Regions from separate parts of the Bacillus seohaeanensis genome, predicted to be linked through region 1. Evidence: riboswitches for the same ligand, from Rfam matches in the RefSeq annotation. Region 1 holds a riboswitch; each other region holds the start of a gene.

Region 1 (7,531 bases):
TTCTAAAGGATTGTTGTTTTTTATAAAGAAATTTATATGAGTAAAGCTTCATCAGCGTTGATCTATATAAAGACTCCTGCGATAGCATAAGCAACAAACTATGTGAAAATAGCCCTTTTGTTAAAGAAGCGTATTTTTTGATGATAAGGTGATGATTTATATGGAACTTAGTGATGAAAAAGTAATTATCGTTGAAGGCACAACAGACAAAAGAAAAGTAATCGATATTATTAAAGAACCGATTGAAATTATTTGTACAAATGGAACGATAAGCATAACAAAAATGGATGAACTTATTGATTCTTTATTTGATCGGGATGTGTATATTTTAGTGGATGCAGATGATGCAGGAGAAAAACTTCGCAAGCAATTTAAGCGTGAATTTCCAGAAGCTGAGCATTTATACATTGATCGCATGTATAAGGAGGTTGCGTCAGCACCAGAGTACCATCTTGCTTCTGTCTTAATCGGAGCGAATATTGATGTCCACACAGAATTTCTAGAACAAAGGATGAGCTAGCAGTGGTTGAAGTTGATAATCAGGAATCCTTACAAGAAAAGCTAAGGGAAGAAGAGTTGGTGGCTGTTTACCTATATACACCTATGTGTGGGACATGTCAGGTAGCTAGCAGGATGATAGATATTTTAGAGAAAATCCCCACTACTTATTTCTATATAAAAGCAAATTTAAACTATCTTCCGCAATTCGCCGAAGAAAGAGGCATCGAAAGCGTCCCATGCTTACTTTTATATCGGAAAGGCGAAGAAATGGAAAGGATTTATGCTTTTCAGTCGGTACCATATCTCCATGAAAGGCTACAAGATATATCTACAAACGTTAAGGACTAGAAGTGGGCGCTTCAGTCCTTTTATCTTAGCCTGTCTACGTCTTTTTTGATGGACGTTTGTATGAAAAAAGTATTTTTAAGCATCGTAAAATCATTTAGGATAACCAAAATGAATCGATTCTATATCACATTGGCACCAAATTTGTTTTTTTATAGTAGATGGTGGTGGCTTGATCTTAGCTGCCATGTGAGTTTTTCGTAAAGGTTGTTGTTTATGGGGAATGGACCGTTCCGTCTGCAGGGGGATCGGCTTTCTAGGGAAGTCAAAAAGATTTAAATATATTGTCAAAATATTTCGTTAGAATGGTCGAATCAACAAAACTTGTCGATGCTTTTTTGGAGGAATTATTACCTTTAAGTGGAATTATTTATGTTAAGAAGAATTTCATTAAGGGGATGAATTCGTGCAAAAAGAAATGATGAGTTTGTTAAGCGAGTGCCAAACAAGGTTTCATTTGCAATTATTGTTTCCAGACGAACCTTTCACCTTTCAATTGAAGCTTGCACAAAAAGGTTACACAATATCATTATCAAAAGAAGAATGTAAATTAGTTGATTTGCCAGAAGAAGATGTTGACTTTGTTATTTCAGGTGAGGAGCATGCATTGTTAAAACTTTTCTATGGGGAAGAACGGCTGACTAACTTGGTAAATGATCATGAAGTAACTGTTATGGGAGCCTATCGTCATTTGTTATTTACGGAATCAGTATTATGGTTATGTAGAAATATGGAAGCGGAATCAATGATCGTTTAGGTACAAAAGCTCTACTGTTTCGAGGGGATAGACACTAGAGAAATCTATCTAGACGTAAACTGATTTAGTAATACAGCTATTCATATATGGATAGTGTATAAATTTCTATATAGTAAAAAAGTATTGACATACTATTTTAGTTAATGGTAAAATCACATCCATAGTAAATTTTCTGAATACAAAACAATTATGAAAACTAAATATTACTCTTATCAAGAGTGGTGGAGGGAAGTGCCCTAGGAAGCCCGGCAACCGTCAACATAGTTGAAATGGTGCCAATTCACACAAAGCATGATAGCTTTGGGAGATGAGAGGAAGGAACTTTAATTGATAATGCCTTTCTGCTCATCGCGGGAAGGCTTTTTTTAATGGATATTTACTCGATATTTATTAGAAAGAGAATTTCTTTCCTATTAATTGTTTTACCATGAAAGAGGGTGGAGGCAGCTATGATTAAAATATCATCATTGAAAAAATTATATAAATCGAAATCAGGATTAATTACGGCTGTAGATGGTGTAGACCTTTCCATTCAGGATGGGGAAATATTCGGCGTAATCGGTTATAGTGGGGCTGGTAAGAGTACGCTAATCAGAATGTTAAACGGTCTTGAAGTGCCAACAGATGGTATAGTCGATGTTAATGGTCAAATTGTATCTTCTATTAAAGGGAAAGCTTTAAGAGAGGCGAGACAATCAATCGGAATGATTTTTCAGCATTTCAATCTACTTTGGTCAAGAACAGTAGAAGAAAATATTGAATTCCCCCTTGAAATTGCCGGTATTTCAAAGAAAGAAAGAAAAAGAAGATCAGCAGAGTTAATTGACTTAGTGGGGTTACAAGGGAGAGGAAAGGCCTACCCTTCCCAATTAAGTGGAGGGCAAAAGCAAAGGGTCGGCATAGCAAGAGCACTAGCAAATGATCCAAAGGTTTTGTTATGTGATGAGGCAACTTCTGCTCTTGATCCACAGACAACGGATTCCATACTAGAATTGCTAGTTGATATTAATAAAAGGTTAGGGTTAACGATTGTGTTAATTACTCATGAAATGCACGTAATCCAAAAAATTTGCCATCGAGTAGCAGTAATGGAGGATGGTAAAGTGGCAGAATTGGGAGAAGTGCTAGACATATTTCGTAATCCACAACAAGAGGTAACAAAACGGTTCGTTAAAGAAGTTTCACAATCAGATGAAACGGAAGAAGCGATTGATAGTTTGCTAGAACAATATCCGAATGGGAAAGTGCTTAAATTGACATTTGTAGGAGAAACGACTGGACAACCTTTGATTACAAATTTAATAAGGAATTTTGATGTTAATGTGAATATCCTACAGGGGAAAATTTCACAAACACAAAAAGGGTCGTACGGAACATTATTTGTCCAACTTGATGGACAAGCACAAACCGTCACAGAAGCCGTTAAGTTTACTGAAACGCAATCAGTGAAGGTGGAGGTGATGGAACGATGATTGAAAATCTGTTTCCAAATGTAGATTGGGAAAAAATGTGGGAAGCGACAGTTGAGACTCTCTATATGACGGGGTTGTCAGTCTTAATCACATTTGTTTTAGGAATTATTTTAGGGATTTTATTATTTTTAACATCAAAAGAAAATTTGTGGGAAAACAAAATTGTTTATGGGGTAACGAGTGCAGTTGTCAATGTTTTTCGTTCTATTCCATTTATCATATTAATTGTTTTATTAATACCATTTACAAAATTTCTATTAGATACAATTAGAGGTGCAAATGCAGCTTTGCCTGCATTGATCATCGGTGCAGCACCGTTCTATGCAAGGATGGTTGAAATAGCGCTGAGAGAGATTGATAAAGGTGTTATTGAAGCAGCCAAGTCAATGGGTGCTAAAACAAGCACGATAATTTGGAAGGTATTACTTCCGGAATCAATGCCTGCTTTAGTGTCAGGGCTAACTGTTACAGCCATTGCTTTAGTTGGGTATACTGCGATGGCGGGAGTAATTGGTGCAGGTGGACTTGGAAACTTAGCGTATCTAGATGGATTTCAGCGCAGCAGGGATGATGTTACATTAGCTGCGACGATTGTCATTTTAATAATAGTATTTGCACTTCAATTTATCGGTGATCTTATCACTAATAAATTGGATAAAAGATAAAAAAACTGTATAGACGAAAAAGTTACAGAAAAGGAGATAAATAGGATGAAAAAATGGTTGGCAGGTATAGTAACAGCAACAAGTATTTTTGCACTAGCAGCATGTGGTACAGAAGAAGGTTCAGGTAGCGAAGGTGATAAGGAGTTAAAAGAATTAGTTGTTGGAGCTTCTAATATTCCTCATGCAGAGATTTTGGAAAAAGCACAGCCGTTATTAGAAGAAAAAGGAATTGAATTGGAAGTTGAAACTTTTCAAGATTATATCTTACCTAACAAAACGTTAGCCGATGGAGAGATTGATGCTAATTACTTCCAGCATATCCCTTACTTGGAAGCACAAAAAGCAGAGCACGGTTACGATTTTGTTAATGCAGGTGGAATTCACATTGAGCCAATCGGTGTTTATTCAAAAGAGCATGAATCATTAGAAGACCTTCCAGATGGAGCAACTATTTTAATGAGTAACTCTGTTGCAGACCATGGGCGTATTCTTGCTATGTTAGAAAGCAAAGGTGTAATCAAGTTAAAAGAGGATGTGGAAAAGACAAAAGCTACCATTGAGGATATAGCGGAAAATCCTAAAAACCTAAAATTTGATTATGAATATGAAGCAGCTCTTCTTCCTCAATTTTATGAAAATGGTGAAGGGGACGCGGTACTAATCAACTCTAACTATGCGATTGATGCAGGGTTAAATCCAATGGAGGATTCCATCGCGATTGAAGATAAAGAATCTCCATATGTTAACGTAATTGCAGTAAATAATGGCGATGAAGATAAAGAGGAAATTAAAGCATTGGTAGAAGTTCTTCGTTCAGAGGAAATCCAAAACTTTATTTTAGAAGAGTGGGGCGGAGCAGTCGTTCCAGTTAGCGAATAAATAGTTGTAAAATGAAAACCTGGGTCCAAATTTTGGGTCTGGGTTTTTACTTTATATGAGTTAGTTTTGGAAAGGAACAATCCATTTCCTATAAACAACAAATTTTACGAAAATAACCTTTGGGAAAGAAGCTTATAAAAACTACCATTTTGAACAAAACATATTCCTTTTTCGTTTAGCTCATACTATTTCTGACAGATTTTTATTAGAAATGGAGCTGAAGAAAATGGAATTTGAAGCAAGAAATTCAACGGAGGCTGCTCTTCATCATTATAAAGCAGGTTTAGGTGTATTTACTGAGAAAATGCCAGGGCTAGCAGGTCACTTTAATTCTTTTACGGAGGAATGTTTTAAAGAAGGTGTGCTTTCAAAAAAAGAAAAGCAATTAATTGCATTAGGCATTTCTTTATATTCTCAAGATGAATATTGCATTATTTATCATACAAAAGGGTGCTTAGACGAGGGGTGCTCTGAAAATGAAATTTTAGAAGCGGTGGGTGTTACAGCTGCTTTTGGAGGAGGGGCAGCAATCAGCCAAGCTGTTACTCTTGTACAAGAATCAATCCAGGAATTAAATCAGCTTAAACAATAGAAAAATTAAACCTAAATTATTATTGCTGATAGATGGACTAACACTTGTGAATCCCCATTAAATCAAGCTTTTGATCGATGAGAAATTTCAAATAAAGAATAATCGGTAGTATATAGACGGAATATTGTGAAAATTAAACGGTGGTTTGTGAAATGTCTTACCACCTTTCTAGAATTGGAAAAATGCCGTTAAATCCGTTTTGTCATATGGAATGGCGGGTAGTATAGTATTAGATGTAAAGTTCAAAAAAACGAAAGGAATGATTGATTATCGATCCTCTTGATATGGAGTACACAAGCGATATGGAAAAGGCGATGCATGGAGCGCATGGTGTTGGATATGAGGTGTACAAGAGAAAGCATAATATCAGGATGAAGGTAGAAATGAAAAGAGAACGAGAGTATAGAAAAAGCAGGAGAATGATTGCGGGTCTTGATAGTAAAGTGAATGTTAATATATAATAAGGAAGAAGTAAGGAAAAACCAGTGGCTAATAACACTGGTTTTTTTCAGGCTGTTGAGAAAGTTTTTTCTCAACAGCCTTTTTTAGGTCTATATGTACTCCTATCTGTTAACACTGCTAAAAAGAAAAGAAGAAGGAGAGATGCAGTATGATGGGAGCTTTACAGAATCATCGAGATCAAGAGGTAACCGTATCGGTTGAATCCTTAGTTCCAGAGGATCACTTTTTACGTGCCATAGAAGCCACGATTGATTTTTCATTTATTGAAGAAAAGTTACAACCTTATTATTGTGAAGATAACGGAAGACCCTCCATTCACCCTATTACCCTTTTTAAAATGATGTTTATTGGTTATTTTTATGGCATTCGATCCGAACGTCAATTAGCGAAAGATATTAGAATGAACCTTGCGTATCGTTGGTTTTTAGGATTGTCTTTATCCGATCAAGTTCCTCACCACTCCACCATCAGTTTTAACCGACGTACTCGATTCCTTAACACCACGATTTTCGAAGACATCTTTGATGAAATTATCCATCAAGCTGCAGAACAGAAAATGGTAGGAGGGCGCATTTTAACGTCCGACTCTACTCATATCAAAGCCAACGCGAATAAAAATAAATTTATTCGAAAAGCAAAAGAAGAGCGTCCAAAAGAGTACTTAGAAGAATTAGAAGCAGCTGTGACAGAAGATCGTATTCAACACGGAAAAAAGCATTAAAACCAAAGAAGGAAGGCGTTGCCAAAACAAAACAAACGAGAGTGAGTAAAACGGACCCGGAAAGTGGCTTTCTTATGCGCGATGGAAAGCCTAAAGGGTTTTACTATTTAGATCATCGCACGGTAGATGCGAAATATAATATCATTACAGATACGTTTATCACGGCTGGAAATGTGGCAGATTCCGAGCCGTATTTGGCACGCCTTCAAAAGCAAATAGAGAAATTTCAATTTCGTGTAGAAGCTATCGCTTTGGATGCCGGTTATTTTAACAACTATATTTGTAAGAAACTAATCGAACAAAATATCTTTACGGTGATGGGGTATCGCCGGTTTGGAAACCCCAAAAAGAGTCTACCAAAACGGAAATTTCATTATGTAGAAGAAAAGGATGTGTACGCTTGTCCAATGGGGTGCATGCTTTCTTACTCTACAACGGACCGTGATGGATATCGTCACTATAAATCCAATAAGAGCGATTGTGAAGTTTGCCCTCTTCGCTCAGATTGTATGTCTACCAAGCAAAAACAACGCACGATTACACGGCACATCTGGGAAGGATATAAGGAAATCACGCGTCAACATAAACGAACAAGCGAAGGAAAACAATTATATAGGCTTCGCTGTTCTACTATTGAACGAAGTTTTGCCGATGCGAAAGAGCTTCATGGTTATCGGTACGCACGATTTCGAGGGGTGAAGTCTGTCCAAGAGCAGGCATTTATGACAGCTGCTTGCCAAAATATGAAGAAAATAGCCCTCCATCTCATCAAAAAGATAGGATGGAAGGCTATTTTGAAGAATTATCCCTCTATTTCAATCCTTCTTTCCCTGTTTTCTATCAAAAACCGTTCAAGTTGTCGGGAGCCTAAAGGGTTTCTCGACACTCTGGGAAAAACCAGTGGCTAATAACACTGGTTTTTTTCTTTTTACTAATATATTTATTAGAAATAATGCTCACAATAAAAAAGTATTCAACAAAGTAAATTAGTACAGAACAATAGCTTGAAAAAGTTGATTATAACTTTTATTTGATATAAGATTGTAATGAGAATAAAATGAGAATGGTTATAATAATTCTTAAAATTCATTTTATAAAAGTCACGGAGGTATTATACATGGCAGGTTCTACACTAAC
Region 2 (7,531 bases), on a different contig from region 1:
TTTTACATAGCTGTCCGCTACTTCACTAATATGCACAAGACCTGTTGTGCCTCCAGGTAATTCTACGAATGCTCCAAAATTAGTGATGCCTGTTACTTTACCTTGTACCTTACTGCCTACTTCGATTGACAAAAAAAGTTCCCCCTAAAGTATTGTTAAAAACAACTCATTATAACAAATAAAAAAAACAATATCAATTGGAGTGTGTTAACACTACATATTAAAGTATCGACTACTTTCAGTCCTTTTTTCATCAGCATCTAAACGCATACTCAATAGTCGAGCGCTAACGATATGAGTATGTTACATGTTTGCTATTCTCTAACATGTAATCCATGCTGAGAAATTTTTGCTTTTAACTCATCGAGCGTAACTTGGGAGGAATGAAAGTCGATTTTTACCTCCCCATCCTCTACATCGACGAGTGCGCGGTCTACCCCATCTATTCCAGATAGAATCGTTTCTAATGTCCTTATACATTCTTCATTAGTAGCTTCCTTTACATAGAACGTTGTATTATCCAAAAACTTTTCCTCCTTTTAAGTAACATAACTACCATTATTAATACCCTCTAGACAAAAAGTTATCCTAATGTAGAGGATTTTTTTGGTATTTGGAGAATAGGAATGTAAACACATCTTACAGGAGGTTTTTTCGATTGTGGAAAAAAGAATTAACAAATATATTAGGCATTCAATATCCCATTCTTCAAGCACCAATGGCAGGGGGGATAACAACTTCAGAACTAGTTTCAGCTGTATCGGATAATGGAGGGCTAGGGATGGTTGGAGCTGGTTATATGACGCCTTCACAGCTCCAGAATCAAATAAAAGACATCAAGAAACGAACACAACGAAAATTTGCCGTAAACCTGTTCGTTCCAAATGAGTTTTACTGTACAGAAAAGGAGATGCTAGATGGTTACAAGTTATTAGAACCTTATCGCTCATTATTTTCATTAGAAACATATAACCCTGAGGTTATGCCTGGAGAAAAGGCAAGAAAAATGTTTCATGATCAAATCAATGTTCTTATTGAAGAGAGAGTTTCTATCGTTTCTTTTACTTTCGGACTTCCACCCAAAGAAATTCTCACCTTATTAAAAGAACAGGGAATAACGATTATTGGCACTGCTACAACCGTACAAGAGGCTGTATTTAATGAAAAAATGGGTGTCGATGCTATTGTTGCGCAAGGAAGTGAAGCTGGAGGTCATCGCGGGAGTTTTCAGGAAAATGAGGATAGTGGAATGATTGGTTTAATGTCTTTAATTCCACAAATAGCTGACAGTGTGACTATTCCAGTAATTGCAGCAGGCGGAATAATGGATGGAAGGGGAATAGCTGCTTCTGTATGTTTAGGTGCAGAGGGCGTACAGATGGGGACAGCTTTTTTAACTTGTCATGAAAGTGGTGCTCATCCCATCCACAAAGAAGCAATTCTAAATTCATCGGAAGAAAACACAACGATGACGAAAGCATTTTCAGGAAAATGGGCAAGAGGAATTAATAATAAATTTATAAAAGACTTTCAAGACAAACAGCATTTCTTGCCGCCGTTTCCTGTTCAAAATACGTTAACAAAAGAAATAAGGAGTGCTTCCAAAGCAAGAAATAATCCAGAGTATATGTCGCTTTGGTCTGGACAAAGTCCTCAGCTTGCTAAAAAACTTTCCGTTCCAGAATTGATGGAAGAATTAATTCGTGAGTCAGAAAAGTTGTTAAATAAGTAAAAAAGGTAGTAGCCGTGTAAGTGGGAAATACTTATACGACTACTATTTTTTTGTCTGCTCCAAGTACTCTGAACGCAGAGTTATGATGCTTATATACCCACTTTTATCCATTAGCACATTGTGAAAACCCTTCCAAAATAGTAAAATAGAACCTTTTTTAAAATATTTAATTCCTATCGAAAAACTCGGGTTGACTTTTTACTGAATTGTGTGTAAAATTTGGAAACATAACAGTCATACTTATCCAGAGAGGCGGAGGGAACTGGCCCTGCGAAGCCCGGCAACCTGCTAAAAGCAAGGTGCTACATCCAGCAAAATGGTAACCATTTTGGAAGATAAGTTAGGAATATTTTATCCTACAGTCTTTCCAAATGGGAAGGTTTTTTTATTTTACATGGTTAGGAGGACTGCAGGAATGACTGACAACAACTTCCAGGAAGCAATTGACAGACTAGAAAAGATGCTCGAGCCAATGAAATACGGATCTATCACGCTCGTTATCCAAGATGGAAAGATTATTCAACTAGAAAAGAATGAAAAATTACGTTTAAAGTAACTTGCTGACTAGAGAAACTAGAGGCGGTTTTAATCGAAGGAGATAGTACTCTTTCGTTTAAAACTGCCTCTTTTTTATTGTCTAGTTCCATCGGCTAGAGGCAAGCCACTTTCACATTTCGGTTTGTCTAGTGCTATTGGCTAGAGGCCTTTGCTGAAAAAAGGAAGTAGGAAGGAGGTTCTGGGGTATGATTACCTATCAATCAAGCGATATTGAAAAAAACTTTTTAACAGATAACGAAACGAAGGGTGCTCTTGACGTTTTAGAATGGGCCTACTCTTCGTATAAATCAGAAGATATTATTTATGCATGTAGTTTTGGAATAGAGGGAATCGTTTTAATCGATTTAATTTCTCGTGTCAAACAGGATGCATCGATATTTTTCTTAGATACCAATGTTCATTTTCAAGAAACGTACGATGTTATTGAAAAAGTAAAAAAACGATATCCAACATTATCGATTAAATTAGTAGAACCAAAGATTTCTCTGCAAGAACAAGAAAAACAATACGGAAAAGAATTATGGAAAAGTGATCCGAATCAATGCTGTCACCTTCGAAAAGTAGTTCCATTACAGGACATTTTATCAACCAAAGAAGCATGGATTTCTGGATTAAGAAGAGAACAATCTCCAACAAGACAAAATACTAATTTTGTTAATCGGGACCATAAGTTCAAAAATATAAAAATTTGCCCACTTATTCACTGGACATGGAAAGATATTTGGCGCTATGCGCATCGTAAAGACCTTGATTATAACGTCTTGCATGATAAAGGATATCCAAGTATTGGATGTTCCCATTGCACGGTTCCTGCCATTAAAGAAGATGATTTTAGATCCGGTAGATGGCAAGGTCAAAGCAAGCTAGAATGCGGATTACATGAAGATGTAAGTGGCAGATAGTATGGTGTGGCTTGCGATTATCATTAGCTGTTTTTTTGCCATTAATATTGGGGCAAGCGGAGCAGCCGCCGCTATTGGCATTGCCTATGGGTCTGGAGCAATAAAAAAAGCTCGAGTCGCATTAATTGTTTGTGCTATAGCCATTTTTCTCGGTGCAACAATAGGCGGCGGAGAAGTAATAAAAACAATCGGAAAAGGAATCATTTCTACCGATTTACTGTCCATAAAAATTGTTGTCATTATATTACTTTCTTCTACTCTGTCACTGTTTTTGGCAAATCTTTTAGGTATTCCTTTATCAACTAGTGAAGTAACCGTCGGGGCAGTGGTCGGTGTAGGAGTTTCACTACAGAGCTTATATGTGCTGCAGTTGCTTCAAATTATTTCATTTTGGTTTATTGTTCCGGTTATTGCCTTTACTTTTGCTTATCTATTTAAAAGATTTTTCAAGAAATATGAACGACGGAAAAGCCATTGGGAAAAATCGGGATGGATAATGTGGCTTCTTGTTATTGCAGGATTTATTGAAGCATTTTCTGCAGGGATGAATAATGTAGCAAATGCTGTAGGGCCAATAGTTGGAGCGGGATACTGGTCCATTGAAGAAGGAAAATGGATAGGAGGAATATTTGTTGCTGTTGGGGTCCTCCTTCTTGGTTGGAGAGTACTCGAGACAAACGGTAAAAAAATAGTTTCTTTAAGTAAGATAGACGGTTTAATGATTTCTAGTACTGGTGGGGCTCTAGTAATTGTCTGTTCCATAGTTGGAGTACCGATACCAATGACACAAGTTACGACTTCTTCCATTCTAGGTGTCGGCCTAGCCAAAGACGGTACGACTGTTTTTAAAAAGAAAATTGTTCACCAAATTTTGCGGGTATGGCTCGTTTCACCATTTTTTTCTTTTCTATTGTCTCTGTTACTGGTGCAGGCATGGGTCTTTTCGAATTCACTAATGTGGGCAATCCTGCTTGCCGTGGCAGTGGCATCTATTTACAGACTGTTTCCATCAAAACAGAAAAAAGTTTATCAAGCTAAATAAAAATGAGAGAGGAGAAATATTTATGTCATTAAAACCACACGGAGGTATTTTAGTCAATCGTTTTAACCCAAGTGAAACAATTCAAGAAAACTGGAATTCTATTGAGTTAGATTCAATTGCATTAAGCGATCTTGAAATGATAGGAATAGGGGCGTTCAGTCCCCTAATAGGATTTTTAACGGAAAGTGACTACCGTTCTGTTGTTCAAAATATGAAACTAGCAGATGGAACGATCTGGTCGATTCCGGTTACATTGCCGATTGCAGAGGATCAAGCAGCTTCCATTCAAATCGGTGACAAGGTTAAATTAACAAATAAAGGAACAACATACGGCTTTATTGAAGTCGCAGACAAATTCACCCCTGACAAAGAGAAAGAAGCAGTTTCCGTTTATCAGACGGATGAGTGGGCACATCCCGGAGTCAAAAAACTTTTTGAACGAGGAGAAGTTTACTTAGGAGGTCCGATTACTCTTACAAAGAAAACAGAAAAACCGTTTCCGGCAGAATATTTAGAACCATCTGAGTCACGAGAATTTTTTGCAGAGAAAGGTTGGAAAACAATTGTTGGCTTCCAAACTAGAAACCCTGTTCATCGTGCACATGAATATATTCAAAAAACGGCATTAGAGACAGTTGATGGATTATTTCTGCACCCGCTCGTTGGGGAAACGAAAAAAGATGATATACCGGCACCAATTCGTATGAAAAGCTATAAAGTACTGCTTGATCACTATTATCCAAAAGATAGAGTAAGACTTGGTGTTTTTCCAGCTGCGATGCGATATGCTGGTCCGAAAGAAGCAGTTTTTCATGCGATTGTCCGTAAAAATTATGGTTGTACCCATATTATTATCGGTAGAGACCATGCCGGTGTAGGAAACTATTACGGTACATATGATGCACAGAAAATATTTAGCAACTTTCTTCCTGAAGAATTAGGGATTAAACCATTATTCTTTGAACACAGTTTTTATTGCAGTAAGTGTGAAAACATGGCATCGAAGAAGACTTGCCCACACGACGCAGCTGATCATGTCATTTTAAGTGGAACAAAAGTGAGGGAAAAGTTGAGAAATGGTGACCCGCTTCCTTCTACATTCAGCAGACCAGAAGTTGTAGATGTCCTTGTTGAAGGACTAAAACAGAAAGTAGGTGATGGAATTGGCTGAAAATATTATATGGCATGATGCATCCGTTTCAAAAATAGAAAGACGTCAGAAAAATAAACATCATAGCTTTGTTCTTTGGTTTACAGGATTGTCCGGTTCAGGGAAATCAACTGTTGCTAATGCAGTCGCAACAGAATTATATAATCGAAACACCGCTAATTATGTGTTGGATGGCGATAACATTCGTCATGGACTCAACAATGACTTAGGGTTTTCAGAAGAAGATCGCAAGGAAAATATTCGACGAATTGGAGAAGTTGCAAAATTATTTGTTGATTCTGGAACGATTGTTCTCACTGCATTTATTTCACCCTTTAAAGAAGATCGAAACACAGTCCGTCATCTACTGGAAAAAGAGGAATTTATAGAGGTGTATGTGGATTGCTCGTTAAAAGAATGTGAAAACAGGGATCCTAAAGGGCTTTATAAAAAAGCTCGAAATGGAGAAATTAAACAATTCACCGGTATTGACTCTCCATATGAGCAGCCAGTGAATCCGGAAATCACTATTAATACGGAGACTAGTAATTTACAAGAATGTGTGACTAGTATTTTGGAACATTTGGAGAAGAAGAATTGGATATAACGGAAAACGAGTTAGAAACAGACCAATTTAATGGAATACAGATTTAACTTTTGTTATATTTTGAATATATTAAATACTTAGTTTGTTGAAAGAATCAAATTAAAGAAATTTCTGTTTCCTTCAGAATAGGAAGACACGATATTAGATGAAGGGTCTTTTCGTAAAGAGTGTTACTTTTTAGCTGAAAACTAAATTGGACCTCTTGAATTTATTGGAGATACGGGCACTTGACTCCCCGCGGAAAGTAAGTGCTCGTAGCAGAAATCAATGGGGAAAATTTATAAGTGAAAATAACAATCTATGAGAAAAGAGCCTGGATAAAAAAATCAGAAAAGGAGCAGGATTTGTCCTTACTGAATAAAAAGGAGAAATTAAGATGGGAAAAGTTTATATAGTTGGGGCAGGTCCTGGTGATCCTGACCTTTTAACGATTAAAGCAATGAAATGTATTCAAGCATCGGATGTCATTCTTTATGACCGACTTATCAATAAGGAAATTTTACAATATGCAAGCCCTGGAACGGATCTTGTCTACTGTGGGAAACTTCCTAATTACCACACAATGAAACAAGAGACAATTAATAAATTTTTGGTAAAGTACGCGCAGCAAGGGAAGGCTGTTACGCGTCTAAAAGGAGGAGATCCTTTTTTATTTGGGCGAGGGGCAGAAGAGGCAGAAAACTTAGTAAAAGCAGGTATTTCATTTGAAATTATCCCTGGAATAACGTCAGGAATTGCAGCGCCTGCCTATGCTGGTATCCCTGTTACACATCGAGACGTAAGTTCAAGTTGTGCCTTTTTAACAGGCCACTTTAAAGATGATTCCAAGGATGAGTTGAAATGGAAGCACCTTGCTCAATCTGTTGATACCTTGGCTATTTATATGGGGGTTAGAAACCTGCCAGATATAACGGAAAAACTAATAGAAGCTGGAAAGCCTGCTTCCACACCTGTCGCCCTAATTGAATGGGGTACATATGCGCACCAAAGAATTGTTACAGGGTCATTAAAAACTATTGTTGGGATAGCAGAGCAGGAAGCAGTTCAAAATCCAAGTATGATTGTCGTTGGGGAAGTAGTGAATTTCCATAAGCAGCTTGACTGGTTTACGACGTCAACAATGGAAGCATCCGCAAAGGAAGTACTTATATGAGTAAGGCCATTTTATTTATTGGGCACGGAAGCAGGTCAGCTGATGCAATCACTGAAACGTATTCTTTGGCTGAACAATGCAGAAGTGCCATCCCGATAGATGTTCAAGAAGTTGGATTTCTTGAAATCTCTACTCCTACCATTAAAACGGCATTTGAGACATGTGTTGCTAAGGGAGCGACAGAAATAATTGTCGTTCCGCTCCTTTTAATGGAAGCAGGTCATGCGAAAATAGACATACCAGAACAATTATCCGCTTATGTTACTGGTAACGACGAAAATATTACGATTAAATATGCAAAACCATTTGGTATTCATGACTTAATGGTAACTATAGTAGAAGATAGGGTAAGGTCATTGGATATACCAGAAAATGTGGATCGCTTGA
Region 3 (7,531 bases), on a different contig from region 1:
AAGATTACTCCCCTTTGTTACATCAACAAAAGACGAAGAACCTTTTGGTAAATCTAACGCTCTAACTAAAAAAGCCGCAAATTGACCACGAGAAACATCTGCATTTGGACGAAATGAGTTGTCTTTAAAACCTTCAATTATCCCTCTTTCTACCAAGCTGTTAATTTCCTCTTTTGCCCAATGGTCACTTACATCACTTAAAGATTGGGCATTAACAGTAGGCTTAGGTACTATAATAGTACAAATAAAGAGAACCACAATTAGACTAATAATCTTTTTCAAACTATCCCCTCTTCTCACGAAATATTTCATTAAGTTTACTTTTATAGTAAAACATATGTATACACAATCGCAAATAACTGAAGATATGTAAAAGTTAGGAATATGTAAGTGACCAGGTACTTATCCTGAAATAGTTTCCAATTAGCCCTCACCGAAAAAAAAGATTTCACATTAAATATAGTGAGGTGATACTTATGCCAACAGTAGGAAGAGATATTGGACACGGCTCTAATACATGGGAAAATACTAGAGGTAAAGGTGTTAAAGTTAATGGGAAAGTTTATGAGGAACATGACTTTAATTCGAGGTTAGCTATCGAATTGGATAAACATTTACAACGTAATGGCATTGATGTCGTGGCAATACAAAAACCTTTTAGAAACGAGATTGATTTGAAGACTAGAACAGATTTTTATAATAGTCAAAATGTAGATTTGGTTTGGTCTCTACACGCCAATGCTAATAGTAATAAGGATGTAAACGGTATTTGTTGTTTTTATTGGCATGACCACCCTGATTCTAAAAGAGCTGCAGAGCTATTCATAGATGAACTCAACAAGGCAGGATTAGACACACACGGTAATGGATTACACGCTTCTGTACCCGGAACTTGGACAGACTTGCACATTGTTAGAGAAACCAAAATGACTGCTGTACTTACGGAGAACGGATTTATGACAAATTCTACTGACTTTGAAAATATTTTTGGTAAAAAACAAGAAGAATATATTAAAAGGTTAGCCGTTGTTCATGCTAAGGCTATTTGCAGATACTTTAACATTACTTATAAAGAAAAGGGGGATGAAATCATGGATCCATCTAATCAAGCAATAAGAGACAGTGTCTCTATTGTTCTAAAACGCTTAGAAAATAAAGAAAATGGAATTAGTCCTAAATGGAGAAACGACTTTCTAGACGGGAAATTAACAACATCTGATGCTATTGGGTTAATTTATGTAGCTTTAGAAAGAGGGTTAATCCAAGGAGATAAATAACGATAAATACTCCCCTTCCCCTTGATAGAACATTTATGTTTTCATTTAATAAATATTAGACAGCTTACGTTTTATCTACAGAACCTATAAATTCCAAGAATATTATATTTAAACTAGAAGAAATAGTAGTGAGAGAATAGGCTGCACAAAATGCTTTAGATTCCATTTATATTAGCATAGAATCCTTTAATAACAATACCATTATCCTAAGGTATCTGTGTGGTGCTATCTGATGATTGTACTGAATTAGCTGTCATTTTTGACAACTTCGACTCAGTAAGGAAAGATGGGTTGCTTTATATTGACGACATAGAAATTCCGTTTGACTACAAAAAAACAGTTGCCGGAGCTGGCACTATTACTATTGAAGGATTTGACATCTAAATTAACCTTGAAGGGCCACTACTGCATCGGTATTCCTTCCTGTGACAGATGATGTAACAAACCTAAACGAAATGGGATTAATAATAAATAACGAGTTTGAAACAAGCAAAACTATTAATGTTGTTTTGAAAAGCACTAATGTAGAAGCTACTAAGGCTGGTGAGAGACTGACTTGGGGAACTCTCAAAAATAATGGTACAACTTTTAACCTTAATGACAATGAAAAATATGATATAATCCCAGTAAGAAACTATGTATTAGAAGCACCTTTTACCGATAAAGCAAATAATATAACTACATTAACACTTAATATTACAGTTCAATAATACTTTGAAGGGAACCTTTTTGAATAAATAGTTTCGGTAATAGTTTAATTCTTAAATTAAAACACGACGCTTCAACAAATAAAAAATTTGGAATATTACCACAGAAAATTGCATAATAAAATAAACAGTTTTCTCGTATTATTCATTAACCTCTCTTGCTGTTTTCCTATCCGATTATTGGTAAAATGTAGGTAGGAGGTGTTTTAATGATGAAAAAGTATCCATTAGCTGTTTTTTGTTTTGCGTTATTACTTATTTTTTTTAGCGGTTGCCGAGCACCTCTAACAGAAGAAGCCCCTGTCCAAAAACGTGCTGACTCGAAAAATGGTATTACTATCAAAACCGAAAAGGTTGAATATCCAACATCAGTTAAAAAGATTATTGTTAAAATTCAAAATGACAGCCCTAAAGAATTTTCCACAGGTATTCATGTATTCCTTGAAAAAAAAGTGAAAGATACATGGTATAAGGTGCCAATGAAAGACGAATCCTTCACAGAACTAGGTTTTATGCATCCTCCAAATAAATCGTCAACCCTAGTTCTTAATGTCAATGACCTGAAATATAAGCTAACACCTGGTGAATATCGAGCTACTATCGGTGAACTTGCTGCCCCATTTGAAGTTGTAGAGTGAAGAAGAACCAAGTTAGGTTCTTTTCTTTTTTATCAATAACTAACAGAACAATTTGTTTCACTGTTTTTGTCAACTGTGTCATTTTTTATCTATATTTATAACTGTCTACTCCCATAAGCGCAATCCATAGGAACTTACCGGTTTTGTCAACTTTTTGAAAGGCTGTTTACTGCCACCCAGAACTAAACCTGTTAAAATAAAAATAATACATAAACGTTGGAGGGGATGCCAAATGAAAATACTAATAGTTGGAGCCGGCGCAGTCGGCGGCTATTTCGGAGGAAGATTGATTGAAAAAGGCGAAGATGTTACCTTTCTTGTTCGCGAAAAAAGAAAACAGCAGTTAGAGGAAACCGGGCTTGTTTTAGAAAGTGTTCATGGTGATGTAACAGTAAAGCCTCATTTGATCCAGACGGGTGAAAATGTTGAAGCCTACGATGCTGTTTTATTGTCGATGAAGGCCTATCACTTGGAAGGAGCAATCGAGGATTTCCGCCCATATGTTGGTCCTGAAACGATGATTGTACCGCTCCTCAATGGAATCTCTCATATCGATACGTTGGTTGATACATTCGGTGAATCGAATGTTTTAGGCGGTTTATGTTTCATCGAATCCACGTTGAATGAGCAAGGGCATATTGTCCAAACTAGCCCTATTCATGATCTCATATTTGGGGAAAGAACTGGAGAAAAAACGGAGAGAATTACTAAACTTCAACAGGCTTTCAACGGGACGAAGGCAAATTTTGTGTTATCCGAAAATATCAACAGAGATATGTGGCATAAGTACTTATTTATTTCAACATTATCAGGTGTTACTTCCCTATTCCGCTCACCAATCGGTCCTATTCGCGATGACGAGCTAGGTGCTAGTACTATTCAGAATACACTGGACGAAGCAGCATCGATTATGAGAAGCATCAATGCTCCACTTGCTGACGATATTGTAGAAGTGAATTGGGGTAAGCTTCAATCTATGGCACATGAAATGAAGTCGTCCTTGCAGCGTGATATGGAAAAAGGACTATCTGTAGAGGGCGATCACTTTTATGGATATTTACTAGGGATTGCGAAAGAGAAAGAGATTGCAGCTCCGACGCTTGAGAAAATTTATGCGAATTTGCGGATTTATGAGAAGCAGTGATAGGTGATAGGGCAATCAGTCTCCCTGGAATTGGGGGGACTGATTTTTTAAAAGTAAAACTGTTCTCGAACCTTTCTTCCACTACTTTTCCGGTTTCAAAATGGTGCGCTGCAGCGGAACTCCGCCCATCGAAACATTTCTTTCAATAAACAAATAACGTTTACCATCTATTACAAACCGATAATTCCCTTCATACTTTACGTCCATCCCCCTGCTTTCTAGTTCCCGTTGAATCGCTTTAACATACTTATTGTAGTCAATATAGCGTTCATCCAAGTCAATAACGATATGATCTTTCTTATAGCCCATTAGCCAGTTGAATAAGAAAAATGCACCTAAAAGTATTGCTATAACTACTACACCTGTAATAATGCTCCCCATTTTCTCTCCCCCTACTTTATTCCTTTTATATCCTTACGCACAAAATAAATAATTGGTTTCAAATTTCAACCATATTATTACTTAACTATATCGTTTTATTTCTAATCGCTAATTTTGTTTCGAAGTTTGCTTTTTATATTGTATTAGAATGCAAGCCTTTGATCCTTTCTTTTCTCTTCCCATCTACTATTTTTCAGCAAACATATAAACAACCACTATCCTTTTCACTCATAATTCCTTCTAGTCAAAATCGAAATAATTGTCAAATTTCTCTTGACTACTTTAAAACTTTAAAGTATTATGAATTTCAAATGTTAATTGAATAGCGAAAATATCTTCTTATCCAGAGAGGTGGAGGGACTGGCCCTTTGAAACCTCGGCAACGGGTTCTTTACTGAATACCGTGCCAATTCCTGCAAGTGACCAATATGCACTTGTAAGATGAGAAGAGCGGTTTATTTACATATACGTAGGCCCCTCTTCTTCCTGTTAAGAAGAGGGGCCTTTTTGTTTTATTCCATTCTGGTCGAACCTTTAGCACTGTAAAGCAGTCGGGGACGGACCTCTACAACTAAAAACTTTAACAATTTACCGCGTTACCTTATCCGGGGACGGACCTAATAGAAGGAGGGACAACATGATTTCACTACAAAATGTAACAAAGGTGTTTGAGAGTAATGGAAATCCGGTTCATGCTGTGAATGATATTAGCTTGGACGTTGAGAAAGGGGAGATTTTTGGTGTTATTGGATTTAGTGGTGCTGGGAAGAGTACGCTAATCCGTTGTGTGAATTTACTAGAAAGACCGACGAGCGGTAAGATTTTTATTAATAATAAAGATATGACAGAGCTCGATCAGGCAGCTCTTAGGAAAACACGACAAAAGATTGGGATGATTTTTCAGCATTTTAACTTGCTGCATTCTCGGACCGTTTTTGGAAACATTGCTTATCCTCTTAAGCTCGCAAAGTTTTCTAAAGCAGAAATTACTAAACGGGTGACAGAGCTCCTTCAATTCGTGGGGCTAGAGGATAAAGCAAGTTATTATCCGGATCAGCTTTCAGGAGGACAAAAACAGCGTGTCGGAATTGCAAGAGCATTAGCAACTTCACCCGATATCCTGCTTTGTGATGAAGCAACATCAGCCCTTGATCCGCAAACAACGGATGCAATTTTACAACTGTTGAAAAAAGTAAACAAAGAGTACGGAATAACAATCCTAATGATCACGCACGAAATGAATGTTATCCGCGAAATTTGTGACAGAGTTGCCGTGATGGAAAACGGAAAGGTTATCGAGCAGGGTACCGTTTTTGATGTTTTCTCTCAACCAGATAGTCGCACAGCGAAAAACTTTGTAAGAAGTGTCATGAATGATCATATTCCAGATTCAATACTAGAACAGTTGAAATCGAATCAGCCTTCTAATATTTATAGATTAATATTTTTAGGGGAATCTGCCAGCCAGCCGCTTCTCTCTCAAGTGAACAAACAATTTGATGTCGAAGCGAATGTGTTATTTGGACAGATTACGGAGTTGCAAGGAAAGCCTTTTGGAAATTTAATTGTCGAGTTCAAAGGCAAACAAGAAGAAGTAAGAAAAGCACTCGACTTTGTAGAAAAACAAATCTTAGTGAAGGAGGTTAGGGAATCATGAGCATAAATTGGGGTACATTTTGGCCAAGAATTATTGAAGCTACTTGGGATACACTCGTTATGGTCGGATTTTCGCTATTATTTGCCGCTTTAATTGGGATTCCTTTAGGAATTGCTCTTGTTGTGACAAGGAAAGGTCACTTGATGGAGCAGCAAGCTGTTTTTAACATTTTAAATGGGATTGTTAATATTTTTCGCTCGATTCCATTTATTATTTTGATGGTTGCAATTATCCCTTTTACTCGCGTTATTGTGGGAACATCGATTGGGACGGCGGCTGCAATTGTTCCATTAGTCGTTTTTGCTGCGCCATATATTGCTAGATTGATTGAAAGTTCCTTACTTGAAGTCGAACCAGGAGTTATTGAAGCAGCTGAAGCGATGGGTGCTACTCCGTGGCAGATTGTTTTTCAAATATTAATTCCGGAAGCTTTAAGCTCGATTGTATTGAATATTACAATTGCAACAGTTGGACTAGTCGGCGCATCCGCAATGGCTGGTGCTGTCGGGGGAGGCGGCCTTGGTGACCTTGCAATCGCCTATGGGTATCAACGGTTTGAGACATCTGTCATGATTGTGACCGTTATTATTCTTGTTGTGATGGTCCAAGGAATGCAAACATTCGGAAACAGATTTTCTAAATCCATTAGAAGAAGATAGTAGGATGGTTTTATAAAAATTACTTATAAGGGAGAATCACCATGAAGAGAAAATTTGGAATTATACTTACATTCGCTTTATTAGTTGGAGCTTTACTTGCTGGTTGTTCGGGCGGTGAAAAGAAAGTCGTGAAGGTTGGTGTCAACGGTTCTGGTGTACCTACTTGGGAGTATATTAAAGAGAAAGCGGCAGACGAAGGAATTGAAATTGAACTTGTTGAATTTGCCGATTATGTTCGTCCTAATATGGCATTAGCTGATGGGGACATTGATATCAACTCTTTCCAAACAATTTCTTATTTCAATTCATTTATTGAAGAAAAAGATTTAGATCTTTCACCGATTGGTACAACGTATATTGCACCAATGGGACTATACTCTGAAAAATATAAATCAGCCGATGAAATTCCAGAAGGCAGCACTATCGCTGTCCCACAAGAAGCAACAAATATGGGACGCGCCCTTCTACTTTTACAAGAAGCAGGCTTAATTGAACTAGAAGAAGGCTTTGATGGAAACGGTGATCTTGAAGCCATTACAAAAAATCCAAAAAACATAAAGTTTGAAGCTGTTGTTGCAGCACAAACACCGCGTGTACTTCCAGACGTAGCTGGTTCTGTTATCAACAATGGTGTAGCAGTAGAAGCTGGATTCATCCCTGTGGAGGATTCCATTTTCAGAGAAGGCGACACAGCAACGCCTTATATTAATATCATTGCTGCTCGTACAGAAGACAAAGACAATGAAACATACAAAAAGATTGTTGAAATCTTCCAAACGGATGATGTAGCAGATCACGTGAATAAAGTATATAAAAAATCACTAATTCCAACATTCGTACCGCTTAGCGAAATTGGAGAGTAATTTATAGGGGAGGGCTTTGGCTTTGTTCCGGGAGGTTTTGTTCCTGGAACAAATCAAGTCTTTTGTGCCAGGAACAATTCATGCTTTCTGTGCCTGGCACAAAAAAACAAATTAAATGGAGGTATACATATGACTGCTGTTCAAACGTTTGATCAAATAAAAGAAAGCATTCTTTCTAAAATTGATGGCTTGGAAAAGGAACTGA
Region 4 (7,531 bases), on a different contig from region 1:
CTAACTTCGACAGTAGAAGATATTATACTTCCAAATATCGAAAAGATTGATGGCGTTGCATCTGCAACGATGACAGGTCAGCACATCGAAGAAGTAGAACTTACTTACAACCATGCAAAAATGAAAGAACTTGGCTTGACAGAAGATAAAGTTAAGCAAATGGTTCAAGCTAGTGATGTAGCTGTTTCACTAGGTCTTTATGAGTTTGAGGAAGGGGAACAAGCAGTAGCAGTCGATGGTAAGTTCATGACTGCAGATGAATTAAAGGAAATGCTTATTCCTGTAACACCAAGTGAAGCACACCCAAATCCATTTGTGAAGCTTGGGGAGATCGCAACAATTGAAGAAGTTGGTAAAGTACAATCCGTCTCACGTACAAATGGTGAGAATGCCATTGCGATACAAATTGTTAAAGAACAACAAGCAAATACAGTTGATGTTGTTAACGCAGTGAAAGATTTAGTTAAAGAAGAGGAGAAAAATATCGAAGGTCTTGTAGTCGATATTTCCCTTGACCAAGGTGAACCGATTGAAGAATCAGTTTCCACAATGATTGAAAAAGCAGTATTTGGAGGTTTAATTGCTGTTTTAATCATTCTTTTATTCCTACGAGATTTCAAATCTACTATTATATCGATTATTTCCATTCCAGTATCAATTTTTATGGCTTTATTGCTGCTAAATTGGATGGAAATCACGCTAAATATTATGACGCTTGGTGCCGTTACGGTTGCCATTGGTCGTGTTATCGATGACTCGATAGTCGTAGTGGAAAATATTTACCGACGTTTGCATTTAAAAGGTGAGAAATTAACTGGTCGAGCACTTGTACGTGAATCGACAATTGAAATGTTCAAACCAATCTTATCGTCTACGCTAGTAACGGTAGCGGTGTTTGCACCATTAATTTTCGTTGGTGGTATGGTTGGCGAACTGTTCATGCCATTCGCATTAACGATGACGTTTGCACTTGGAGCTTCGTTGCTTGTTGCCATAACGATTGTTCCAGCGCTATCTCATTTCTTGTTCAAGAAGAAGTTATATAGCGAAAAAACAGAAAGCCATCATAAAGAGGCTGGTAAACTATCTAATTGGTACAAAGGCATTCTTGCTTGGACATTGAACCATAAAATTGTTACTTCACTAGTTGCTATCGTATTATTAGTAGGTAGCTTAGCCTTAACACCATTAATCGGCTTCAGCTTCATGGGTAGTGAAGAAGAAAAAGTTATGTATCTAACATACACGCCTGAAACAGGTGAGAAAAAGGAAGATACATTAGCCAATATTGAAGTTGTAGAAGAAAAATTATTAAAGCATGAAGATATTGACATTGTTCAATTATCTGTTACAGAAAGCGGCGATCCGACGGCAGCGATGATGGGTGGCGGAGGAGATGGTGCATTAATGTACCTTATCTTTGACCCAGAAATGGAAGACTTCCCGGAAGCACGTGAAGAAATTGAAGAATATGTGTTTAACATTGACCAATCTGGTGAATGGAAAAGCCAAAACTTCACTTCCATGTCCATGAATACTAATGAAGTGAGTTACTCCTTCTACAGTGAAGATTTAGATAATCTAAATAAATCTGTAAAAATGGCAGAAAAAGTTATGAAAGAAAATGATGACTTAGAAGATGTCTCTTCAAGTGCAGAGGATGCATATGTTGAGTATACTTTCCATGTCGAACAAGAGGAATTACTGCAGTATGGTTTAACTACGGGTCAAATTGTTATGATGTTGAGTCCTGACCAAACACAGGAAACCTTGACAACTGTCGAAAAAGACGGTGACACGTTAGATGTCATCGTGCAACAAGAGCAAACAGAAAAACCAAAGTCAATTGATGAACTATTGGCAACCAAAGTACAGACAGCAACTGGTACAGCGATGCCACTTTCTGAGCTCGTAACAGTTAAAGAAGGTACGACATTAAATACACTTGCACGTAGTAAAGGTGAATACTATGCTACTGTCTCAGGAACAGTCATTGGTGATGATATTTCAAAAGCAACATCGGAAGTCGACGAAGCGATTGAAGAACTAGATTTACCTAAAGGCGTAACGACTGGGGTCGGTGGTGTTGCTGCAGACATGACAGAAACATTCACACAACTTGGTGTAGCAATGCTTGCAGCCATCCTAATTGTATACTTCATCCTTGTTGTAACATTCGGGGAAGGTCTTGCACCATTTGCTATCCTATTCTCCTTACCGTTTGCGGTAATTGGTTCCTTTGTAGGGTTATTAATCGCAGGTGAAACAATTTCTGTTTCCGTTATGATGGGGCTATTAATGTTAATTGGTATTGTTGTAACAAATGCCATTGTACTAGTAGACCGTATTATACACATGGAACGTGATGGCATGAATATGCGTGAAGCAATTCTCGAAGCTGGATCAACGCGCTTGCGTCCAATCCTCATGACCGCAATTGCAACGATTGGTGCATTAATACCATTAGCAATTGGCTCTGGCGGAGGCGGTTTAATATCAAAAGGTCTCGCTATTACGGTAATTGGTGGTTTAACAAGTGCAACATTATTAACATTAATTGTTGTTCCAATTGTTTACGAATTATTATCGAAGTTATTTAAGAAAAACCGTAAAGATATAAAAGAAAACTAATAAAAAGGCCCTACAGGATGATTTCATCCTGTAGGGCCTTTGTTTGGATTTACTCACACTACACTGTATCCTTCAAAAACTGGAAGGTGGTTCAAAAGAGTCCCCCATCTAAAGGCGTTCTCTTCACCTCTTATCCCCAAATCTCTTTAGAAATATCTACAATATACTTCAACTTCGTCCATTGCTCTTCCTCAGTTAAAATATTTCCATGATGAGTAGAAGCAAAACCGCATTGTGGACTAATACATAATTGCTCTAATGGTACATATTTTGTTGCTTCTTCCACACGCGCTTTAATGTTTTCCTTATCTTCTAATTCACCATGCTTCGATGTGAATACACCTAGCACTACTTGAGGACCTCCAGTTGGAATGTATTCCAATGGTTTGAAATCTCCAGATCGGTCATCATCATATTCTAGGAAAAATCCATTTACTTTTTCTTTTGCAAATAATGTCGGGGCAATCTTAGCGTAACTTCCTTCAAATGCCCAATTAGACCGGTAGTTACCACGGCAAAGATGAGTCGTTACAATTAGATCTTCTGGTTTATCTTCTAGTACACCATTAACAACTTGTAATGCCAAGTCAATTAATTGTTCACGGGAATAACCACTATCATTAAATGGGATTTCCGGTGCATTAAGACCAGCAATGTATACATCATCTAGTTGTAAGTAACGGCAACCTGCATCATAAAAAGCTTGGATGGCATCGCGGTATGCTTTAATAATATCATTTGCATATTCTTTAATATCCGGATAAATGTCTTGATTACGAATACCGGCGTTAAACAATTGATTTGGACTTGGAATCGTTTGTTTTGCAATCGCACGGTCCCCAACAATTTCTTTAAATTCGATAAAGTCTTTTACATGTGGGTGATCCTGGTTAAAAGAAATTTTTCCGATAACACGCACATCGTATCTTTCCGTTTCTTCTCCTTTAAATTTAAAACCATGGTCTGGAACATACCCTTCTACACCATTTAAATGTTCTAGAAAATCTGTATGCCAAAATCTACGGCGAAACTCTCCATCTGTGACAGCTTGCAGTCCGACTTCGATTTGCTTATCAACGATATTTTTAATTTCTGCTGTTTCAATGTCACGTAGTTCTTGTGCAGTGATTGTTCCTTCTTGAAATTCTTTTCTCGCTTTATGTATTCTCTCTGGTCGTAACAAACTCCCTACATGATCTGCTCTAAATGGTGCTTTAACTAATGTTTTTGTCATTTTAATCCCTCTCCCTTAATTTTTATTAGTGGAATGAAAACATACTGCCAAATCCTCTTATCCAATCCGTACACAATGCTGCAAATGTACCTGATTCTATGCTAGAAATAAAAAACCCCTCTTCCAAAATAAGAAGAGGGGTTAATAGACAAATGAGATTACCTACTCCTCTTATCTTCTAGCATTATGCTACTGGAATTGGCACAGTACTCTTAAAAGTCTGCTGCCGAGGCTTCAAAGGGCCAGTCCCTCCACCTCTCTAGATAAGAAAAAATTTAGAAATATTAAATTATTGAGTTTACTATAAACCTAAAAAAGTAGTTTGTCAACACTAATAAAAAGTTTCTCCATTTTGTTTTTCCTGTAACTTCCCGAAGATTAATAGCTTATAGCAAATCCTACGGAATTATATTATGAGGAAAAACATGGAGAGAAAAGAGCCAATAAAAAACTAAGAAAATTAATATGAATCCTGCTTTTATTCCATTAAGAGCACTGTTAGATAGAGAAGATTTCCACTTCAAGCTCTTTTCAATGTTGTCACATAAGTATACACCTGAAAATTCCACTATACAATTCAGTCTAATATGCTTCCTTCTCTTCCGCCACTCATTCTTATACTAAAATATCCGATTATTAAAGATCTTCATTACTACGGCTTGTTAAATTAAATAGTTAATTTAGCAACTATTTTAAACAAATAATATAAGGGCAAACTTTGAGAAAAGATACTCAAAACCTGCCCTTCTTTAGTTAATTTGTTAAGTATTGTATTTTACATATCTAAATCTGTAAAAGCGTAAGGTAATAAATCTTTTAATGTTAACTCTAATATATCTTTGTTCTCATTTGTTAAATAAACTGGCATATCAGGTAAACAGAATTCTGCTAGAACTTGTCTGCAAATACTACAAGGTGGGAGGAAATCTGCCGTATCACCAGCAACAGCTATAGCTTGAAAATCACCTTTTTGGTAACCATTTGTTACTGCAGTAAATACAGCCGTTCGCTCAGCGCAATTTGTTGCGCCTAAAGAAACATTTTCCACGTTTACTCCATTAATAACCGTACCATCTTTTAATAGTAGTGCTACTCCTACCGGAAATTTAGAATAAGGTACATAAGCTCTTTCCTTCATCTTACGTGCACTTTCCACTAGTTGCTCTTTATTCATATTATCCATCCCTTACATAGAAGAATGAACTTTTCACAGTCCCCTTTACGCCAACCGTTTGATTGGCAGGATTTTTATAATACATTTTTTTGAAAAGTTTGTCAATATTAGACCCAGCTGAAATTTTGGTGTAATTAGTGGCGCAGGAATTCTTGTAGATGCAACTCCACCTTCTACTCGGGCTAAAAACGCAGCTTTTTAGGGGCTGCACATTTGCGATAAAATCTATTATTTTGTTCAATGGGGCTGACAAAGGTGGGGGCGCCCTTATAAAAAAGGCATGCAATAAGTTGATTTTCCAACTATTGCATGCCCCTTTTCCCACTATTTAAATAGATCCACTAACAATTCCCAGAACCCTTTCTCTTTCTCAGGTTCCGCTTTCTTCGTTTCTTGTTCTTCTTTTTCAATGCTCTCTGTCTTGATGACAAATTGAACAGAAGAGACTTTTTCGTTTTTAGAGGAAACAAAGGATACAGGTTCAAAATCCGATTTGTCGTATTCCTGGATCATTTTATTGATTTCCTCTTGCATTTGGCTTGGTAAGTTTTTTGTTTCCTCGTATAATTTGTTGGTCCCGTTGTGGAGTTCGCTAACACCCTCTTCTAATTCGCTTGTTCCGCCAGTCAGCTCCACAATACCTGAATGAAGCTTGTTATAGGATGAAGATAATTGACTCACCCCATCTGTATAGCTAACTAATCCGGAATGGAACTCGGTGTAATTAGAAGACAGCGCTGCTAGACCTTTTTGTAATTCACTCAGTCCGCTCAGGTTTGTCTCTTTAAGAGAGGTAGACAGATTAGTTGCAGTAGACGTCAGTTGTCCGCTCATCTCTCTTACCGATCCACTGATCTCATTCAAAGTCGGTTCTACTACAGCAAAGGCTTCTTTTACCCGAGCATAGGTCTCTTTTACTTTTTGAGCAGCTTTATGGGATGCCACCAGTTTGTCCACGACCTTAGCATCGGCCCCACTCTCATACAATGCGGCAATCTCTTCAGCGGAGATTTGCTGAGCTGGAATTTCCACAATCGCACTATCTAACGCCTTATATGCTTGTGAATAATTTTTTTGTAAGGTGGATAAACCATTGGCTGTTTCCGTAAGGCCATCTGCTAATTGAGTAAGACCTGCCGGCAGTTCAGACAAGCTCGTTAAATCTACTTCAGCTGTTTGGCCAGACAGGGATTGATTAATCTTACCGAGTGCTTCGCGAATAGATCCCGATGCACCAATAAGTTTAGAAGAGGAGCCAGCCACCTCGCTCATTCCATTATTGTACTCTGCAGAACCATCGCGTAAGCTGACAGCACCACTACTCCATTCGGAAACACCTTTTTTAAGGTCAGCGACACCGTTATTTAATTCCCTGATGCCATCAGATAAAGCGGACATGTCTTCCGTCATATTTTCCGTGCCCGATGTATCGATTGGCAGTGTAGATGGAACCGCTGCGATTTCCACTCCTTGAAATTCAAAATCCTCGACATCTGCTTTCACACTAAGCTTTTCCTCTTGTCCAGGCATGACGGTAAACGTAATTTGCTTATTTTTTCCTGCATTCGCAACCATTCCGCCTGAAGCTTCAATGTTCTGATACGTATTCGGAAGCGTCAAGGAAACTTGTAATAAGTAATTTTCATAGAATACCGAATCAGTCTCTTTATTCTGAGCTGTATCGATGTTGATTTCAAGATGACCATTTTCCCCTGCAAGTTCCGACGGTTTCACATCCTGTCCATCTAGCAGATAAGAAACATTCACATCCCAAGGCAGTTCGGTATCCTCTTTCATATTTCCTTGATAAAAGTATTTTCCTTCCGGAGCCTCCATTTGCACTTTCTGTCCCTCTTGATCAATCTCCGTTAAATCAGTCAGATTTTTGACACTGCTGTACTTTCCGTAATCCAAGATCTTTCCAGCCTGTGCTACCTCTAGGGTATTCACGACATAGATATGATTCAGGTCTCCATTGGCATTTAATGTTGCATACACCACTTCATCTTTTGAGGTGACTTTGCCTTCCATTTCTGCCTGAGCAGGATAACTAAGAAATGAGGGCAAGAAGATCATCGTAGCGAGAGCAGCGTATCGTAATTGTTTTTTTCTCATCATCATTTCTCCTCATAATAATTTGCTTTATAGGTTGTTTTTTTAATCAATTTATCGAATACCAACAGCATCGCCGGTAAAACGAGCAGAACCATTACAAAGGCAAGTAACGCTCCTCTTCCTAGCAATAGGCCAATCGATGCCACAATCGGGTTGGAAGATGTGATCCATAAAATAAAGCCCACACTAGATAAAATCCCTGCCGAAATCGAGATGGAGAAAGTTTTTTCATCCAATGTTTTCACCATTGCCTTTTTGGCAGACATTTCCTTGCGATAATGATTATAAGCCTCCGTAAATAAAATGGCGTAATCCACTGTCGCGGCAAGCTGTACCGTACTGATAATCAAATACCCTACAAACACCAGTGAGGTATT

The links. A riboswitch is a leader RNA that binds a small molecule or an ion and turns the genes downstream of it on or off. The one in region 1 is predicted to bind S-adenosylmethionine.
Region 2: linked by a shared signal. The riboswitch ahead of ACFSUL_RS15685 (YezD family protein) and the one ahead of ACFSUL_RS05560 (methionine ABC transporter ATP-binding protein) in region 1 are both predicted to bind S-adenosylmethionine.
Region 3: linked by a shared signal. The riboswitch ahead of ACFSUL_RS20570 (methionine ABC transporter ATP-binding protein) and the one ahead of ACFSUL_RS05560 (methionine ABC transporter ATP-binding protein) in region 1 are both predicted to bind S-adenosylmethionine.
Region 4: linked by a shared signal. The riboswitch ahead of ACFSUL_RS05105 (5-methyltetrahydropteroyltriglutamate--homocysteine S-methyltransferase) and the one ahead of ACFSUL_RS05560 (methionine ABC transporter ATP-binding protein) in region 1 are both predicted to bind S-adenosylmethionine.

What each region holds. Positions count from the first base shown of each region.
Region 1 is NZ_JBHUMF010000013.1:30,936-38,466, reverse strand. Features, by position in the region: gene ACFSUL_RS05575 (toprim domain-containing protein) at 161-520, shown strand; gene ACFSUL_RS05570 (thioredoxin family protein) at 523-849, shown strand; gene ACFSUL_RS05565 (SCP2 sterol-binding domain-containing protein) at 1,253-1,603, shown strand; SAM riboswitch class I at 1,810-1,917, shown strand; gene ACFSUL_RS05560 (methionine ABC transporter ATP-binding protein) at 2,053-3,075, shown strand; gene ACFSUL_RS05555 (methionine ABC transporter permease) at 3,072-3,740, shown strand; gene ACFSUL_RS05550 (MetQ/NlpA family ABC transporter substrate-binding protein) at 3,786-4,619, shown strand; gene ACFSUL_RS05545 (carboxymuconolactone decarboxylase family protein) at 4,846-5,211, shown strand; gene ACFSUL_RS05540 (hypothetical protein) at 5,475-5,672, shown strand; partial or broken gene ACFSUL_RS05535 (IS1182 family transposase) at 5,822-7,190, shown strand; gene sufC (Fe-S cluster assembly ATPase SufC) at 7,512-7,531, shown strand, end outside.
Region 2 is NZ_JBHUMF010000031.1:469,445-476,975, forward strand. Features, by position in the region: gene ACFSUL_RS15670 (S1 domain-containing RNA-binding protein) at 1-132, opposite strand, end outside; gene ACFSUL_RS15675 (heavy-metal-associated domain-containing protein) at 315-524, opposite strand; gene ACFSUL_RS15680 (NAD(P)H-dependent flavin oxidoreductase) at 659-1,732, shown strand; SAM riboswitch class I at 1,970-2,074, shown strand; gene ACFSUL_RS15685 (YezD family protein) at 2,148-2,288, shown strand; gene ACFSUL_RS15690 (phosphoadenylyl-sulfate reductase) at 2,476-3,192, shown strand; gene ACFSUL_RS15695 (inorganic phosphate transporter) at 3,182-4,234, shown strand; gene sat (sulfate adenylyltransferase) at 4,257-5,405, shown strand; gene cysC (adenylyl-sulfate kinase) at 5,392-5,991, shown strand; gene cobA (uroporphyrinogen-III C-methyltransferase) at 6,368-7,144, shown strand; gene ACFSUL_RS15715 (sirohydrochlorin chelatase) at 7,141-7,531, shown strand, end outside.
Region 3 is NZ_JBHUMF010000035.1:25,331-32,861, forward strand. Features, by position in the region: gene ACFSUL_RS20535 (S-layer homology domain-containing protein) at 1-282, opposite strand, end outside; gene ACFSUL_RS20540 (N-acetylmuramoyl-L-alanine amidase family protein) at 477-1,277, shown strand; gene ACFSUL_RS20545 (hypothetical protein) at 1,500-1,661, shown strand; gene ACFSUL_RS20550 (hypothetical protein) at 1,703-1,987, shown strand; gene ACFSUL_RS20555 (immunoglobulin-like domain-containing protein) at 2,194-2,622, shown strand; gene ACFSUL_RS20560 (ketopantoate reductase family protein) at 2,855-3,766, shown strand; gene ACFSUL_RS20565 (hypothetical protein) at 3,848-4,147, opposite strand; SAM riboswitch class I at 4,484-4,595, shown strand; gene ACFSUL_RS20570 (methionine ABC transporter ATP-binding protein) at 4,785-5,804, shown strand; gene ACFSUL_RS20575 (methionine ABC transporter permease) at 5,801-6,463, shown strand; gene ACFSUL_RS20580 (MetQ/NlpA family ABC transporter substrate-binding protein) at 6,505-7,326, shown strand; gene ACFSUL_RS20585 (M20 family metallopeptidase) at 7,456-7,531, shown strand, end outside.
Region 4 is NZ_JBHUMF010000012.1:69,876-77,406, reverse strand. Features, by position in the region: gene ACFSUL_RS05110 (efflux RND transporter permease subunit) at 1-2,631, shown strand, start outside; gene ACFSUL_RS05105 (5-methyltetrahydropteroyltriglutamate--homocysteine S-methyltransferase) at 2,762-3,865, opposite strand; SAM riboswitch class I at 4,034-4,135, opposite strand; gene ACFSUL_RS05100 (cytidine deaminase) at 4,641-5,039, opposite strand; gene ACFSUL_RS05095 (YhgE/Pip domain-containing protein) at 5,364-7,115, opposite strand; gene ACFSUL_RS05090 (efflux RND transporter permease subunit) at 7,157-7,531, opposite strand, start outside.